3 regions of the Bradyrhizobium sp. 142 genome follow, and region 1 is predicted to be linked to each of the others. Evidence: predicted binding sites of a transcription regulator. Region 1 holds the regulator's gene; each other region holds the start of a gene.
What was found. Region 1 encodes PhoB, which activates phosphate uptake and scavenging genes when phosphate is short. Its sites were predicted from a motif close to TGTCATNNANCTGTCAT; they were not measured.
Positions count from the first base shown of each region.

Region 1 (4,748 bases):
CTGTTGGTCATGACGGTCACTTGGATGTTGAGGCCGGCCTCAACGCGCTTACGCAGCGCACCATTGACCGGCCCGAAAAACGAAACGTGCCGCCTTTTAAGGGCGGCACGTAGTACTATCTTATGCTTGGTAAAACCGGTGTCAATGCCGCCCGGAAAGCCTCGCGAAACGCTGAATCCGTAGTCTTGCGGTGCCGATTTTGCGAGTTTTAGCCACGGAACATGTGGAAGCGAGTCGGCGGACTCTTGCGCGTGAGTCACGCCATATTGTAGCGTTTGGCTTGTCAGATACGACATCTCGTGCAGCGGTTCTGATCTCTAAGTCCTCATGTACCGGCGTAAACGTTCGGGCGCATCTGGTGCGCCCGGCGAGCCTTAAGGGATTCTGGCGGCACGGGTTTTTCAAAGCTTAGGCATTCGCTGTGAGCCGGTATGGCAGGCGCGCAGCGAGGGAAAGGGTGCAATGACGGTTTTGACCTGGTCGGATGATCGCGTCGAGCAGCTGAAGAAGCTCTGGGAGGCCGGACTTTCGGCCAGCCAGATCGCGGCGGAGCTCGGCAATGTGACCCGCAACGCCGTGATCGGAAAGGTGCACCGGCTCGGCCTGTCCGGCCGCGCCAAGAGCCCTTCATCCGCTGCTCCCCGGCCGCGCAAGGCGCGCCCGGCGCAGCACATGATGCGGGTGAACCGTCCGATCTCGCGCGGCAATACGGCGCTGGCGCAGGCCTTCGAGGTCGAGGTGGAGCCGGATCCGGTCACCTACGACAACGTGGTGCCGATGAGCCAGCGGCTGTCGTTGCTGGAATTGAACGAGGCGACCTGTCACTGGCCGGTCGGCGATCCCTCGAGCCCCGATTTCTTCTTCTGCGGCGGCAGGGCGCTGTCCGGCCTGCCCTATTGCGCCCAGCACTCGCGCGTCGCGTACCAGCCGGCGGCGGACCGCAGGCGTGCACCGTCCAAGCCCGGGCCGCGGTAAGCTGGCGGATTAGCTGACTGCAAGGATAGCGCCGTCACACGATGACCGCGCAAATCACTCAGTGTCTCCCGGACAAGCGCGCCTCAAGCGCGCGCAGATCCGGGATCCATGGCCACCGCAAGATGTGGTTACGGGGACTCGGAGTTACCTTTTTTGCGCAACAACCACTCCCTGTGGCTATGGGTCCGGGATCTGCGCTCCGCTCTGGACAACGCTGCGCGTTGCAAACGTTACGCTTGTCCGGGACGACGGCTGAGAGTGTAGCGGCAGCTCGCTAAATCAGCTCGCAAAGGCCTACGCCTGCTCCGCTTTCGCAAAACGATCGTCCAGTGCGTAACCGGCGCCGCGGACGGTGCGGATGGGGTCCTGCTCGCGGCCGAGATTGAGCAGCTTGCGAAGGCGGCCGATGTGCACGTCGACGGTACGCTCGTCGATATAGATGTCGCGGCCCCAGACGCTGTCGAGCAGCTGCTCGCGCGAGAACACCCGGCCGGGGTGCTCCAGGAAGAACTCCAGCAGACGATATTCGGTCGGACCAAGATCAATCGGACGGCCTGAGCGCGCGACGCGACGTTTGTCGCGATCGAGTTCGATGTCGCCAAAGGCGAGCACGGTGGCAAGCCGCTCCGGGCTTGCGCGCCTGAGCAGGCCCTTCACCCGCGCCAGGAGCTCCGGCACCGAGAACGGCTTGACGATGTAGTCGTCGGCGCCGGTCGCCAATCCCCGCACCCGCTCGCTCTCCTCGCCGCGGGCGGTGAGCATGATGATCGGGAGCTGCTTGGTCTCGGGCCGGGTGCGAAGCCGCCGGCACAGCTCGATGCCGGACAACCCCGGCAGCATCCAGTCGAGCACGATCAGGTCGGGGATATGCTCCTTGAGGCGGGTGTCGGCGTCGTCGCCGCGCATCACCGTCTCGACGTCATAGCCGTCGCCTTCGAGGTTGTAGCGGAGAAGCTCTGTCAGAGCTTCCTCGTCCTCAACCACCATAATGCGTGCGCCCATGGGCTCGTTGCTCCCTTGAGTCTTTAGGTATTCGGAACCGTGGTGGCGAAGGTCGTCATGTCGCCCTTCGGCCGCTTGTCGGTGATGGCCTGACCCTCGATCATGTAGAACACGGTCTCGGCAATGTTGGTGGCGTGGTCGCCGATGCGCTCGATGTTCTTGGCGCAGAACATCAGGTGGATGCAGAACGAGATGTTGCGTGGATCTTCCATCATGTAGGTGAGGAGTTCGCGGAACAGCGAGGTGCAGATGGCATCGACTTCCTCGTCGCCCTTCCACACCGCCATCGCCGCCGGCAGATCATGCGCGGCATAGGCGTCCAGCACCGATTTGACCTGCTGCTGCACGAGGTCGGTCATGTGTTCCAGGCCGCGGAACAGCTTCAGCGGATGGAAGTCCGTCTCCAGCGCCGCGACGCGCTTGCCCATGTTCTTGGCGAGGTCGCCAATGCGCTCGAGATCGGTCGCAACGCGCATGGCGCCGACGATCTCGCGCAGGTCAACCGCCATCGGCTGGCGGCGAGCGATGGTGAGCACCGCACGCTCCTCGATGCGCCTCTGGAGGATGTCGAGCTCGGCGTCGATGGTGACGACGCGCTGACCGAGCGCGACGTCGCGCCGGATCAGCGCATCGACGGACTCCACGATCATGCGCTCGGCAATCCCGCCCATCTCGGCGACCAGCCGGGTGAGCTCCTGGAGGTCGGTGTCGAACGCCTTTGCGGTATGTTCAGAAACCATGTCCCGTCTCCTCAGCCGAACCGGCCGGTGATGTAATCCTGCGTACGCCGATCGCTCGGTGACGTGAAGATCCTGCTGGTGTCGTCGAACTCGATCAATTCACCGAGATACATGAAGGCGGTCTTGTCGGAGACGCGGGCCGCCTGCTGCATGTTGTGGGTGACGATCGCGATCGTGTAGTTCTCGGAGAGCTCCTGGATCAGCTCCTCGACCTTGGCGGTCGAGATCGGGTCCAGCGCCGAGCAGGGCTCGTCGAACAGGATCACCTCGGGCCGCACCGCGACCGTGCGGGCGATGCAGAGGCGCTGCTGCTGGCCGCCGGAGAGCGACAGGCCCGAGGCGTTGAGCTTGTCCTTGACCTCGTTCCAGAGCGCGCCGCCGCGCAGCGCCTTCTCGACCCGGTCGTCCATCTCGGATTTCGAGATCCTCTCATAGAGGCGGATGCCGAAGGCGATGTTCTCGTAGATCGTCATTGGGAACGGCGTCGGCTTCTGGAACACCATGCCGACGCGTGCGCGCAGCAGGTTGAGGTCGAGCCGGGGATCGAGAATGTTGGTCTGGTCGAGCATGAGCTGTCCGGTGGCGCGCTGGCCGGGATACAGATCATACATCCGGTTGAAGATGCGCAGCAGGGTCGACTTGCCGCAGCCCGACGGGCCGATGAACGCCGTAACGCGGTTGGTGCCGAGCGTCAGGTCGATGTTCTTCAGCGCATGGTGCTCGCCGTAATAGAAGTTCAGCTTGCGCACCGTCACCTTGGGGGGCGCCTCGGGCAGCACCGGCGCCTGGGGCAGGCCGCCGGACGCGCTCATGGATACGGACAGATCACTCATTTTGCGGTCCTCTCGGCGCCAAGGATGCGCGCGCCAATATTCAGGGCAAGAACGGTCAGCGTGATGAGCAGCGCCCCACTCCAGGCCAGCTGCTTCCAGTAGGCATAGGGGCTCTGCACGAAGTTGTTGATGGTGACCGGCAGGTTGGCCATCGTCTTGTTCAGGCTCAGGCTGAAGAACTGGTTCGACAGCGCGGTGAACAGCAAAGGCGCGGTCTCGCCGGCGACGCGGGCGGTGGCCAGCAGCACGCCGGTGATGAGGCCCGAGCGCGCCGAGCGATAGGCGATGCGCTTGATCACCAGCGAACGCGGCAGGCCGAGCGCAGAGGCGGCCTCGCGCAGCGCATTCGGCACCAGCAGCAGCATATCCTCGGTCGTGCGCAGCACCACCGGAATCACGATCACGGCGAGCGCCAGCGCGCCCGCGATCGCCGAGAAGCCGCGCATCGGCACCACCACCGCGCCATAGATGAACAGCCCGATGATGATCGAGGGCGCGCTGAGCAGGATGTCGTTGATGAACCGGATCACCGACGTCAGCCGGTCGTTGCGGCCGTATTCGGCGAGATAGGTGCCGGCGAACATGCCGAGCGGCGCGCCGATGCCGACGCCGATCACGGTCATCATCAGCGAGCCGACGATGGCGTTGAGCAGGCCGCCCTCGGTCGAGCCAGGCGGCGGCGTATTCTCGGTGAAGAGCTGGACGTTGAGGCCGGCCAAACCATTGTAGAGCAGCGTGATCAGGATCAGGGCGAGCCAGGTGACGCCGAAGGCGGCGGCGGCGATGCAGAGACCGCGGATGACGAAGTCCTTGCGGCGGCGGCGTGAATAGATCGGGTTCATATGGCTTAGTTCCCCGCCTTCTTTTCCAGCCGCATCAGCATCAGCCGCGCCGCTGCGAGCACGAAGAACGTCAGCACGAACAGGAGGAGGCCGAGCAGGATCAGACCGGACTGATGCAGACCGTCGCTCTCGGCGAATTCGCTCGCGATCGCCGCCGAGATGGTGGTGCCCGGGGCGAAGATCGACGAGGAGATCCGGAACGAGTTGCCGATGATGAAGGTCACCGCCATGGTCTCGCCGAGCGCACGTCCCAGCGCCAGCATGATGCCGCCGATGACACCGACGCGGGTATAGGGGATGACCACGCTGCGGACGACCTCCCAGGTGGTGCAGCCAACACCGTAGGCAGCCTCTTT
Region 1 is NZ_JADPKQ010000173.1:19,852-24,599, reverse strand. It holds gene IVA82_RS16285 (aspartate aminotransferase family protein) at 1-11, opposite strand, end outside; gene IVA82_RS16280 (GcrA family cell cycle regulator) at 463-975, shown strand; gene phoB (phosphate regulon transcriptional regulator PhoB) at 1,270-1,977, opposite strand; gene phoU (phosphate signaling complex protein PhoU) at 2,001-2,717, opposite strand; gene pstB (phosphate ABC transporter ATP-binding protein PstB) at 2,729-3,550, opposite strand; gene pstA (phosphate ABC transporter permease PstA) at 3,547-4,392, opposite strand; gene pstC (phosphate ABC transporter permease subunit PstC) at 4,398-4,748, opposite strand, start outside.

Region 2 (4,748 bases), on a different contig from region 1:
GACAATCACCTTGGTGCCGGGCAGGTCGAGGTCGAGGAAAGCCTCGAGATTCTTCTCGACCGCAACCCGGCCGACCGAGAGGAACACCGGCGACGGCAGGCACAGATCGATGGCGCGAGGGTGAAACAGGCCGGTGTCGACGCCGCGCGGCCACAGCACGACATTGGCAAAGCCGCGCTCGCCAAGCTCGCGCGCGAGCGCCGGCGTTGCCGCCATCACGGCCCGGCTGCTGCTGTGGAATCGGCGCAGTGCCCGCCAGATCAGGGATTCCGGAACCGGCACCCTGGCGCGGACATATTCGGGAAAGCGGGTGTGGAAGCTGGTCGTGAATGGCAACTTACGCTGTCGGCAATAGCGGCGGACCATCAGGCCGATCGGCCCTTCGGTCGCTATATGGATGCTGTCGGGACGGGCTTCCTCGATCAGCTTCGCGATTCGAGCCGGCCGCGGCATCGCCAGCCGCACGTCGCGGTAGCTCGGCATCGCAAAGGTGCGGAACGATTGCGGCGTCAGGAACGTGAACTCGGCGTCGAGCGCCTCGGCGGCGTCAGCGAGCTTGGTCAGCGTCCGAACTACACCGTTGACTTGCGGGTGCCAGGCGTCGGTCGCGACCAGGATGCGCATCAAGCCGCCCTTGCCGCGACCTGTGGGACGGCTGCCTGCTTCTGCAACTGATCCGCCCAGGTGATGATCTCGAAATGGCCATCGTCGTGCTCGACCAGCGCCGTGCAGCTCTCGACCCAATCGCCGCAGTTCATATAGCGGATGCCGCCCTCGTCGCGGATCACGGCATAATGGATGTGGCCGCAGATGACGCCGTCGGCGTCGTAACGGCGCGCCTCGGCGGCGAGCGCCTGCTCGAACGCGCCGATATAGTTGACGGCGTTCTTGACCTTCTGCTTGGCCCATTGCGACAGCGACCAGTACGGCACCTTGAACATGCGCCGGAAGAAGTTGACGAAGCGATTCATCTGGATCGCGAAGTCGTAGGCCTTGTCGCCGAGATGGGCGAGCCAGCGTGCGTTCTGCACCACGAGGTCGAAGATGTCGCCGTGGATGACGAGATAGCGCTTGCCGTCCACGCCGGTGTGGACGGTGTTCTCGACGACGTCGATGCCGCCGAAATGCGTGCCGTAATAGTTGCGCAGGAACTCGTCGTGATTGCCGGGGATGTAGATGACCTTGGCGCCCTTGCGTGCCTTGCGCAAAAGTTTCTGGACAAGGTCGTTATGCGATTGCGGCCAGTGCCAGCTCGATTTCAGCGCCCAGCCGTCAACGATGTCGCCGACGAGATAGATGGTGTCGGCGTCGTGGAAGCGCAGGAAGTCCAGCAGAAGGTCGGCTTGTGAACCGCGGGCTCCGAGATGAACGTCGGAGATGAACAAGGTGCGAAAGCGCCTTTCAGGGCTCTCGTCACTGACATCGTAACTTCCCATGCGACAGCCTGTAACAATATCCCGTGACAGAGGGATGACCGATTGAACCTTTGAGGCACCTCAGATACGAATCAAACCTCGCCTCGCCCTCCCTGCGAATATCAGTCGCATGCGACAATCAGGCGACACGGCGCCGCAGGCGCCCCCGCCCAAATCAGATTCGCACTGGAAGCTACGATGGCAGGTGCGCTCCCTCTCCCGCTTGCGGGAGAGGGTTGGGGAGAGGGTGCCTCCGCAATCGTTAGCCCTCGTACCGAGAGAGCCCTCACCCGCGCCGGAGCCTGTCATCGGGCGCGCCTTCGGCGCGGTCCGTTGGGCGCGACGTCTCCCGCAAGCGGGAGAGATTGAGCGAGCCCGCGGCCATATCGATTCAGCCAACGGCCGCGCGTCAATAGAACTTGTGAAGATGATGGATCGGCCCGTGGCCGCGGCCGACGCTGAAGCGATCGGCGGCCGCAATCGCTGCGCTGATCCAGGCCTTGGCGCCCCGCACCGCGCGCTCGAGATCCTCGCCCTTGGCAAGTCCCGCCGCGACCGCCGAGGACAACGAGCAGCCGGTGCCATGGGTGTTTTGGGTGGCGAGCCGCGGTGCCGCGAGCGCAATGGTGCTTTCGGCATCGACGAGATAGTCGGTGCTCTCGGCGCCCTCCCCGTGCCCGCCCTTGATCAGGACCGCGCGGCAGCCGAGCGCGAGCAGGCGGCGTCCCTGGCTTTCGATCTCGGCCTCGCTTCGCGCGACCGGTTCGTCGAGCAGCGCAGCGGCCTCCGGCAGGTTGGGCGTGATCACCGAGGCCAGCGGCATCAACTTCGCACGCAGGGCGTCGACGGCATCGGACGCCAGCAGACGGTTGCCGGAAGTTGCGACCATCACGGGATCGAGCACGATGTAGCGGGGCATCCAGCGCGACAGCGCGGCCGCGATCGCATCGATGCTGGCAGCTTGCGCCACCATGCCGATCTTCACCGCGCCGACGTCGAGATCGGAGAACACCGCATCGATCTGTGCGGCAACGAAATCGGCCGGCACCGCATGAATGCCGGTGACGCCCTTCGTGTTCTGCGCCGTCAATGCCGTGATGGCGGAAGCGCCATAGACGCCGAGCGCGGCAAAGGTCTTCAGATCGGCCTGGATGCCGGCGCCGCCGCTCGAATCGGAACCTGCGATGGTGAGCGCCACGGGCGTCGTCATGGGGCGATTTTCTGCTGGTTCGGGGCCATGATCCGTCCTAGCGCGCATGCCGGGGGGCAGCAAGTTTGCTTGCGCCCGGGGCAGCAAGTTTGCTTGCTAAATCCGGCCGGTTTTGGCCTATTGACCGCCAGATGTGCCTTCGGAGTGACTGCAATGGTTCCTTTTTTCGTCCAGATCAAATGCAAGCTCGGCCAATCCTATACGGTCGCCAACGCGCTCGCCGAAGCCGAGATTGCCTCCGAAATCTACTCCACCGCCGGGCAATACGACCTGCTGGTGAAGTTCTACGTCGACAAGGACACCGACATCGGCCACTTCGTCAACGAGAGGGTGCAGGTGCTGCCCGGCATCCAGGACACCCTCACCATCATCACATTTAAGGCGTTCGGGGGCACCTAACCGCCCGTCTGCTTCCTTGGCGGGGGCTTGGGCCCTTCGACCGGCGGCAGCGATTTCAGATAGGCCGCCATCGCCGCGCGGTCCTCGCCCGTGAGCTGCGCGAGGTTCTTGATCACCGGCCGCATCGCCCCCGACGCACTGTCGCCCTCGGGCATGTCGCCGGTCTCGAGGAAATCCGCGATGTCCTTCTCGCTCCAGTCCCCGATCCCTTTTTGCGTGATGTTGGGCACCCAGCCCTCACCTTCCGGATTGGGGCCGCCGGCAAAGCGCTGGGCGGTGATGATGCCGCCCAAGAGGTTGCGCGGGCTGTGGCATTCCGCGCAGTGGCCAAGTCCGTTCACGAGATAGGCGCCGCGATTCCATTGCGGCGATCGCGTTGCATCCGGCACGAACGGCCCGGCGTCCGTGAACAGCAATTTCCAGATGCCGACATTGCGGCGCATGTTGAACGGAAACGGCAGGTCGTGATCACGCACCCTGCCCGGCACCGCCGGCAAGGTCTTCAGATAGGCGAAGAGATCGCGAACATCGTCCACCTTCGCGATATGATAAGACGCGTAGGGAAATGCCGGGAAGTAATGCGTTCCCTCCGGCGAGATGCCCCGCATCACGGCATTGACGAAATCGCTCTCGCCCCAGCGCCCGATGCCGTCGGTAGGATCAGGCGAAATGTTGGGAGCGTAAAACGTCCCGAACGGCGAGCCGAGCGGCAGGCCGCCGCCGAGTCGCAGACGGTCGGGCTGGTTGGGGACCGCATGGCAGGACGAGCAGCCGCCGACGTTGAATATTTCCTGCCCATTGGCAAGATCAGGCGCACGGGACGGCAGCGCTGCCGCCAGCGCAGCCGGGGCCGTTAGCCACCAATAAACGCCCAGTGCCGCGACGGCAACGAGGAGAGCGGCAAGGAGAGTTCGTCGCAGCATTGAGGCATTCCATCCAGATCAAAACGAATTTACGGGTGAGGTCGCGGCCGTTCCAGCCACGAATAATTTAGATGGTTTGCTTCGTCGCCGGGAATAAAATCAAACCTGCACTGTTTGCAGATTGACATCATCCGACGTCAACAGGGAGACGACCATGAACAAGCCCGTTTTTGTCACGCTTGCACTCGGAGCGGCCATCGCTTTTGCAGGTCCGGCCTGCGCGGAAAAATTGAAGGCGACTCTCAGCGGCAAGTCGGAGGTGCCTGCCACGACCAGCAGCGGCACCGGCACGGCCGATCTGGACTTTGACGCCGCCAGCAAGAAGCTCTCCTGGAAGGTGACCTATTCGGGCCTGTCCGGCCCCGCCACCGCCGCCCACTTCCACGGCCCTGCCGAGGCCGGCAAGAACGCCGGCGTCGCGGTCGCGATCCCGAATGCGGCGTCGAGCCCGGCCGAGGGCAGCGCGACTCTGACCGACGCGCAGGCCGCCGACCTGCTAGCCGGCAAGTACTACGTCAACATTCACACCGCGGCCAATCCGGGCGGCGAGATTCGCGGTCAGGTGACGAAGTAAGCGACAAGCTGCGTCGTCGCGGAAGGGCCGAGTGCTGGAGGGGGCGCTCGGCCTTTTTGATTCCGGCTCGTGCAATAGTGCCCAATAGCGGACGCGCGAAGTTGCGTCAGTCGGGCAGGATCGCTCATGAGAGGCTTAGCGCATGAGCGAGGTCCGCGATCAGGTCCGACGGGTTTTCGATACCGATCGACAGCCGGATCGTGGAATCGAGAATGCCTATTTTCTGG
Region 2 is NZ_JADPKQ010000307.1:117,018-121,765, forward strand. It holds gene IVA82_RS28120 (glycosyltransferase family 1 protein) at 1-624, opposite strand, end outside; gene IVA82_RS28125 (UDP-2,3-diacylglucosamine diphosphatase) at 624-1,436, opposite strand; gene thiD (bifunctional hydroxymethylpyrimidine kinase/phosphomethylpyrimidine kinase) at 1,825-2,625, opposite strand; gene IVA82_RS28135 (Lrp/AsnC ligand binding domain-containing protein) at 2,779-3,024, shown strand; gene IVA82_RS28140 (cytochrome c) at 3,021-3,947, opposite strand; gene IVA82_RS28145 (CHRD domain-containing protein) at 4,102-4,521, shown strand; gene IVA82_RS28150 (cystathionine gamma-synthase family protein) at 4,646-4,748, opposite strand, start outside.
Region 2: IVA82_RS28125 (UDP-2,3-diacylglucosamine diphosphatase) is a predicted target of PhoB. The motif match lies at 1,460-1,476, and genes of this name have one in related genera.

Region 3 (4,748 bases), on a different contig from region 1:
TCTTCAGCCATTTGCGCCAGCCCCACAGCCATTCGCCGACATCGGTCCAGACGCGCTGACCGCTGTCGAGCGTGAAGATGCGGTCGAAATAGCTGAGGAAGTTGCCGAAATAGGTGAAGAGGGTGCGCAGGTTCACTTCTGCGCCGACCGCGGCGAGAACCAGGGCGGCGGCGAACAGCGCCACTCCAAGTAACAGACGCCAGCGCCTGCGCGCGACCGCCCGACTGTAGGCGGCATTGAGCGTCGTCAGCTGCTGCTCTGGGAGGATCGAAACGGCGATCGTCATGGATTGAAAAGGTGCTCGTCGAAAGAGAAAGAGCCGGGTCCATCGACCCGGCTCCAGTGCTATCGTCCCGAAACTCAGGACGCCTTCTTCTTACGGAGCGCATCGACGAACTTGATCAGTTCGATCGTGCCATCCCAATCCTTGGTGGTGGCGGGATGAAAACCCTTCTTCTGGCCGTCGGAGAGGCGGTCGAATGCGGCCTTGTCCTTGGCCGGCGCGTCGAAGAACGCCTTGGCGATTGCCACCTTGGCCTCTTCCGGCAGGTCGGAGTTGTAGGCATAGGGGCCGTTGATTATCGGCGCCGACTTGTGGATGATGCGGAAGTCGTCCTTCTTCATCGCAGAGCCGTCGGCATTCTTCAGCATGCCCTTGGTCAGCATCTGCGCCAGCGTGGAATCGTCGTCGCTGGTCCACTGGTTGGTGGCAACGTCGACCGTGCCCTGCGCCAGCGCCAGGATCGCGTTCTCGTGGCTGCCGGTGAAGACGACCTTGCCGAAATAGCTGTCGGCATCCGCGATGCCCATCTTGTCGAGCTCGAAGCGCGGCACGTTGTTGCCGGAGGTCGAGTTCGGATCGACCAGGCCGAGGTTCTTGCCCTTGAGCTGATCCACGCTCTTGTAGGCGCTGCTGGCCTTGACGAAGAACACCGAGTAGTAGCCGGTCGAGCCGTCGGCGTTGATGTCGTTGGCGAAGGCGTCGGTCTTGACGCCGGTCAGGCGGGCGCGCGCAAACGAGGCAGAGCCGTAGCTCGCGATGTGGATGTTGCCGGCACGCTGGCCTTCGATGACAGCGGCGTAGTCGTTGGCGATGCGTAGCGTGACCTTCACGCCGAGCTGCTTGGACAGATAGTTCACGAATGGCGCCCAGCGCTCGGTAACGCCGGAAGCATTTTCAGCCGGCACGACGGCGAAAGTCAGCTCGGGATATTTGGCTTTCCAGTCGTCGGCGGAGGCTGAAGTCGTGAGGACCAGCGCAGCGGCGCCGGCAAGAATGAGTCTGCGAGTGATCATGAAACTCTCTTCATCGGTTGGAGTCGGTTGACGCAAAACGGGTAAGTACTGGTGTGCGCAGCTCAGGCAGCGGCTGCCGTTCCAAGCGCGGGAATGTCCTCGGGCGCCGGCACGGGCGCCCCGCCCATGACGTCGGCGGCTTCGAGGTCGTAAAGTTCGCGCGCGACATGCTCGGTCAGCGCGGCGGGCGCGCCGTCGAACACCACGCGGCCCTGCGCCATGCCGATCAGGCGATCGCAATAGCTGCGCGCCAGATCGAGCGAATGCAGATTGCAGAGCACGGTGATGCCGAAGTGCTTGTTGATGCGCAAAAGCGCATCCATCACGATCTTGGTGTTGCGCGGATCGAGCGAGGCGATCGGCTCGTCGGCCAGGATGATGTCGGGCTGCTGCACCAGCGCGCGGGCGATCGCCACGCGCTGCTGCTGGCCGCCCGAGAGCTGGTCGGCGCGCTGGGCCGCGAGCGAGGCGATATCGAACTGTTCGAGCGCCGACATCGCCAGCGCCTTGTCCTGCTCCGGCCAGGTCTGCGTGAGCGAGCGCCAGGCCGGCATCGTTGCCAGACGTCCCATCAGGACATTGGTCAGGACGTCGAGCCGGCCGACCAGGTTGAACTGCTGGAAGATCATCGCCGACCGGGCGCGCCACTGCCGCAGCTCCTTGCCGCGCAGCGCTGTCACGTCGACGCCGTCGAACAGGATGCGGCCCTGTGTCGGCGTCACGAGGCGGTTGATGGTCCGCAGCAGCGTCGACTTGCCGGCGCCGGAGCGTCCGATCACACCGACGAAGCCGCCCGGAGAAATTTGAAATGAAGCGTCGTCCACGGCGGCTTTGACGCCGAAGCGACACGTCAGACCTTCCACCACCAGCATGCAGGGCTCCAGAGTAGCTGGCTGCCACCGCTAACGCCGGTGCTTGACACTTGTGTGACACCGACGCTGCGGTGCGGCGATGCTACACAGCTTCATCCCCTGTCATCAGCGCGTCATGACATTGTCACCAAGCCACTCGAAGAGGAACGTCCCGCCTCCTGCAGTCCGGATCCACCATGGCAGCCAAATCGCTATCGGTCCAACCGACCATCGATTCCACAGCGAAGCTGCACGAGACCAGACTCGGCGCCTATACCGAGGTCGGCGCGCGCACCATTCTGCATGAAGTCTCGATGGGCGATTACTCCTATGTCGTGAACGACGCCCAGATCACCTACACCACCATCGGAAAGTTCTGCTCGATCGCGGCGATGACGCGCATCAATCCCGGCAATCATCCGATGCACCGCGCCACGCAGGCGCATTTCATCTATCGTTCGAGCGCCTATTTCGAAGGCGAGAGCGATGATTCCGAATTCTTCGACTGGCGGCGCCAGCATCACGTCCATATCGGCCACGACGTCTGGATCGGTCATGGCGCGATCGTGCTGCCGGGCCGCAACATCGGCACCGGCGCGGTGATCGCGGCCGGCGCCATCGTCACCAAGGACGTGCCGGCCTACAGCATCGTCGCCGGCAATCCGGCGCGCATCGTGCGGCGCCGGTTCTCGGAGGACGTCGCGGGGCGGCTCGCCAGACTCGCCTGGTGGGATTGGGATCACGACAAATTGCGTGAGGCCCTGCCCGATTTCCGCAAGCTCGGGATTGAAGATTTCCTCTCGACATACGAAGCACGGGAGAATTCCCCTTCAGACAAACGAAGCGCGGTCGCGTGACAGATATTTTCCTCGAGGGCGGCCGGGCCAAGATCGGCACCGAGTTCGTCGAAACCTCGCTTCTCGTGTCGGGAACGGACATTGCGCAGGTTGGCGCGGCTCGCGGCCGTGCGCGGCTAGCGATTGATGCGCGCGACCTGCTGGTGCTGCCCGGCATCGTCGATCTGCACGGCGATGCCTTCGAGCGGCAGATGATGCCGCGCGCCGGCGTCGACTTCCCGATCGACGTCGCGCTCGCCGACAGTGATCGCCAGGCGATCAGCAACGGCATCACCACGGTATTCCACGCGACGACCTGTTCCTGGGAGCCGGGGCTACGCTGCGCCGACAATGCGCGAAGCCTGATGGAGGCGATCGAGCCCCAGCGTCCGCATTTTGCTGCCGACACTCGCTTCCATCTGCGGCACGAGACCTACAATCTCGATGTCGAGCAGGAGATGAGCCAATGGCTCACTGAGGGCCGCGTCGACCTGTTCGCCTTCAACGACCACATGGATGGCACGGTCGGCGACATGGCCAAGCCGCGCAAGCGCAATCGCATGGTGGAGCGCACCGGATTGTCGAGCGAGGCGTTTGACCGGCTGGTGGAGCACGTGCTTTCGCGCGCCGGTGACGTGCCGGCTTCGGTTGCGCGGCTGGCTGCCACGGCCCGCGCAGCCCGGGTGCGCATGCTCTCGCATGACGACGCGACGCCGGCCATGCGCCAGGCGTATCGCGCCATGGGCGCGACCATCGCCGAATTTCCGGTCACCGAGGAAACGGCACGCGCCGCCGCGGCCGCCGGCGATGCCATCGTCTACGGCGCGCCGAACGTGGTGCGCGGCGGCAGCCACACCGGCTGGACCAGGGCATCCGACATGATCGCCAAGGGCCTCTGCTCGGTGCTGGCGTCGGACTACTACTATCCCGCGCCATTGCTCGCCGCGTTCCGGCTCGCCGCCGACGGCGTGTTGCCGCTGACGAAGGCCTGGGATCTGGTCTCCGCGGCCCCTGCGCGCGCGACCGGCCTCACCGATCGCGGCATGCTGGCTACGGGGCGCCGTGCCGACATTCTGCTGGTCGACGACACGGTGCCGCTGCGGCCGCAGCTCATCGCCGTGATCGCCGGCGGCAAGCTCGTGCATCTCACCGATGCGACGCGGCTGCTCAGCGCGGCGGCGATGCCGCGCGAGACTGTCGTCGCGGCATAGATCGGTTATGCTCGGGCAATGACAGGTTTTCCCCGCTACGCGATCTATTTCGACGCCGGCGCCGACAGCGCCCTCTCCCGCTTCGGCGCCGAGCTGCTGGGCTACGACGCCCATACCGGCGGCGAGTTGTCCTTTCCCGATGACGCGTTGCATGTCGCGCCGGACTGGCACGACGTCACCGCCGATCCGCGCAAATACGGCTTTCACGGCACGCTGAAGGCACCGATGGCGCTGCCCCCCGACAGGACCGAAGCCGAACTGACGGCCGCCTGCGCGGCATTCGCCCGCAAGGCGCGGACGATCCCGAGGATCCGGCCGGTCGTGGATTCCATCAGCGGCTTCATTGCGGTGATTCCGGCCGAGCCGGTCGTTACGCTTCAAGAACTCGCCGCGGATTGCGTCCGCGATTTCGATTCCTTCCGCGCACCCTTATCGGCGGAGGACCGCGCGCGGCGCAAGCCGGAGAAGCTGAGCGAGCGGCAGCGCGACTATCTCGACCGGTGGGGTTACCCTTATGTGATGGAAGAATTCCGCTTCCACATGACGCTGACGGG
Region 3 is NZ_JADPKQ010000367.1:14,760-19,507, forward strand. It holds gene phnE (phosphonate ABC transporter, permease protein PhnE) at 1-286, opposite strand, end outside; gene phnD (phosphonate ABC transporter substrate-binding protein) at 361-1,296, opposite strand; gene phnC (phosphonate ABC transporter ATP-binding protein) at 1,359-2,168, opposite strand; gene IVA82_RS33745 (chloramphenicol acetyltransferase) at 2,345-3,004, shown strand; gene IVA82_RS33750 (alpha-D-ribose 1-methylphosphonate 5-triphosphate diphosphatase) at 3,001-4,194, shown strand; gene IVA82_RS33755 (DUF1045 domain-containing protein) at 4,213-4,748, shown strand, end outside.
Region 3: phnC (phosphonate ABC transporter ATP-binding protein) is a predicted target of PhoB. The motif match lies at 2,269-2,285, and genes of this name have one in related genera.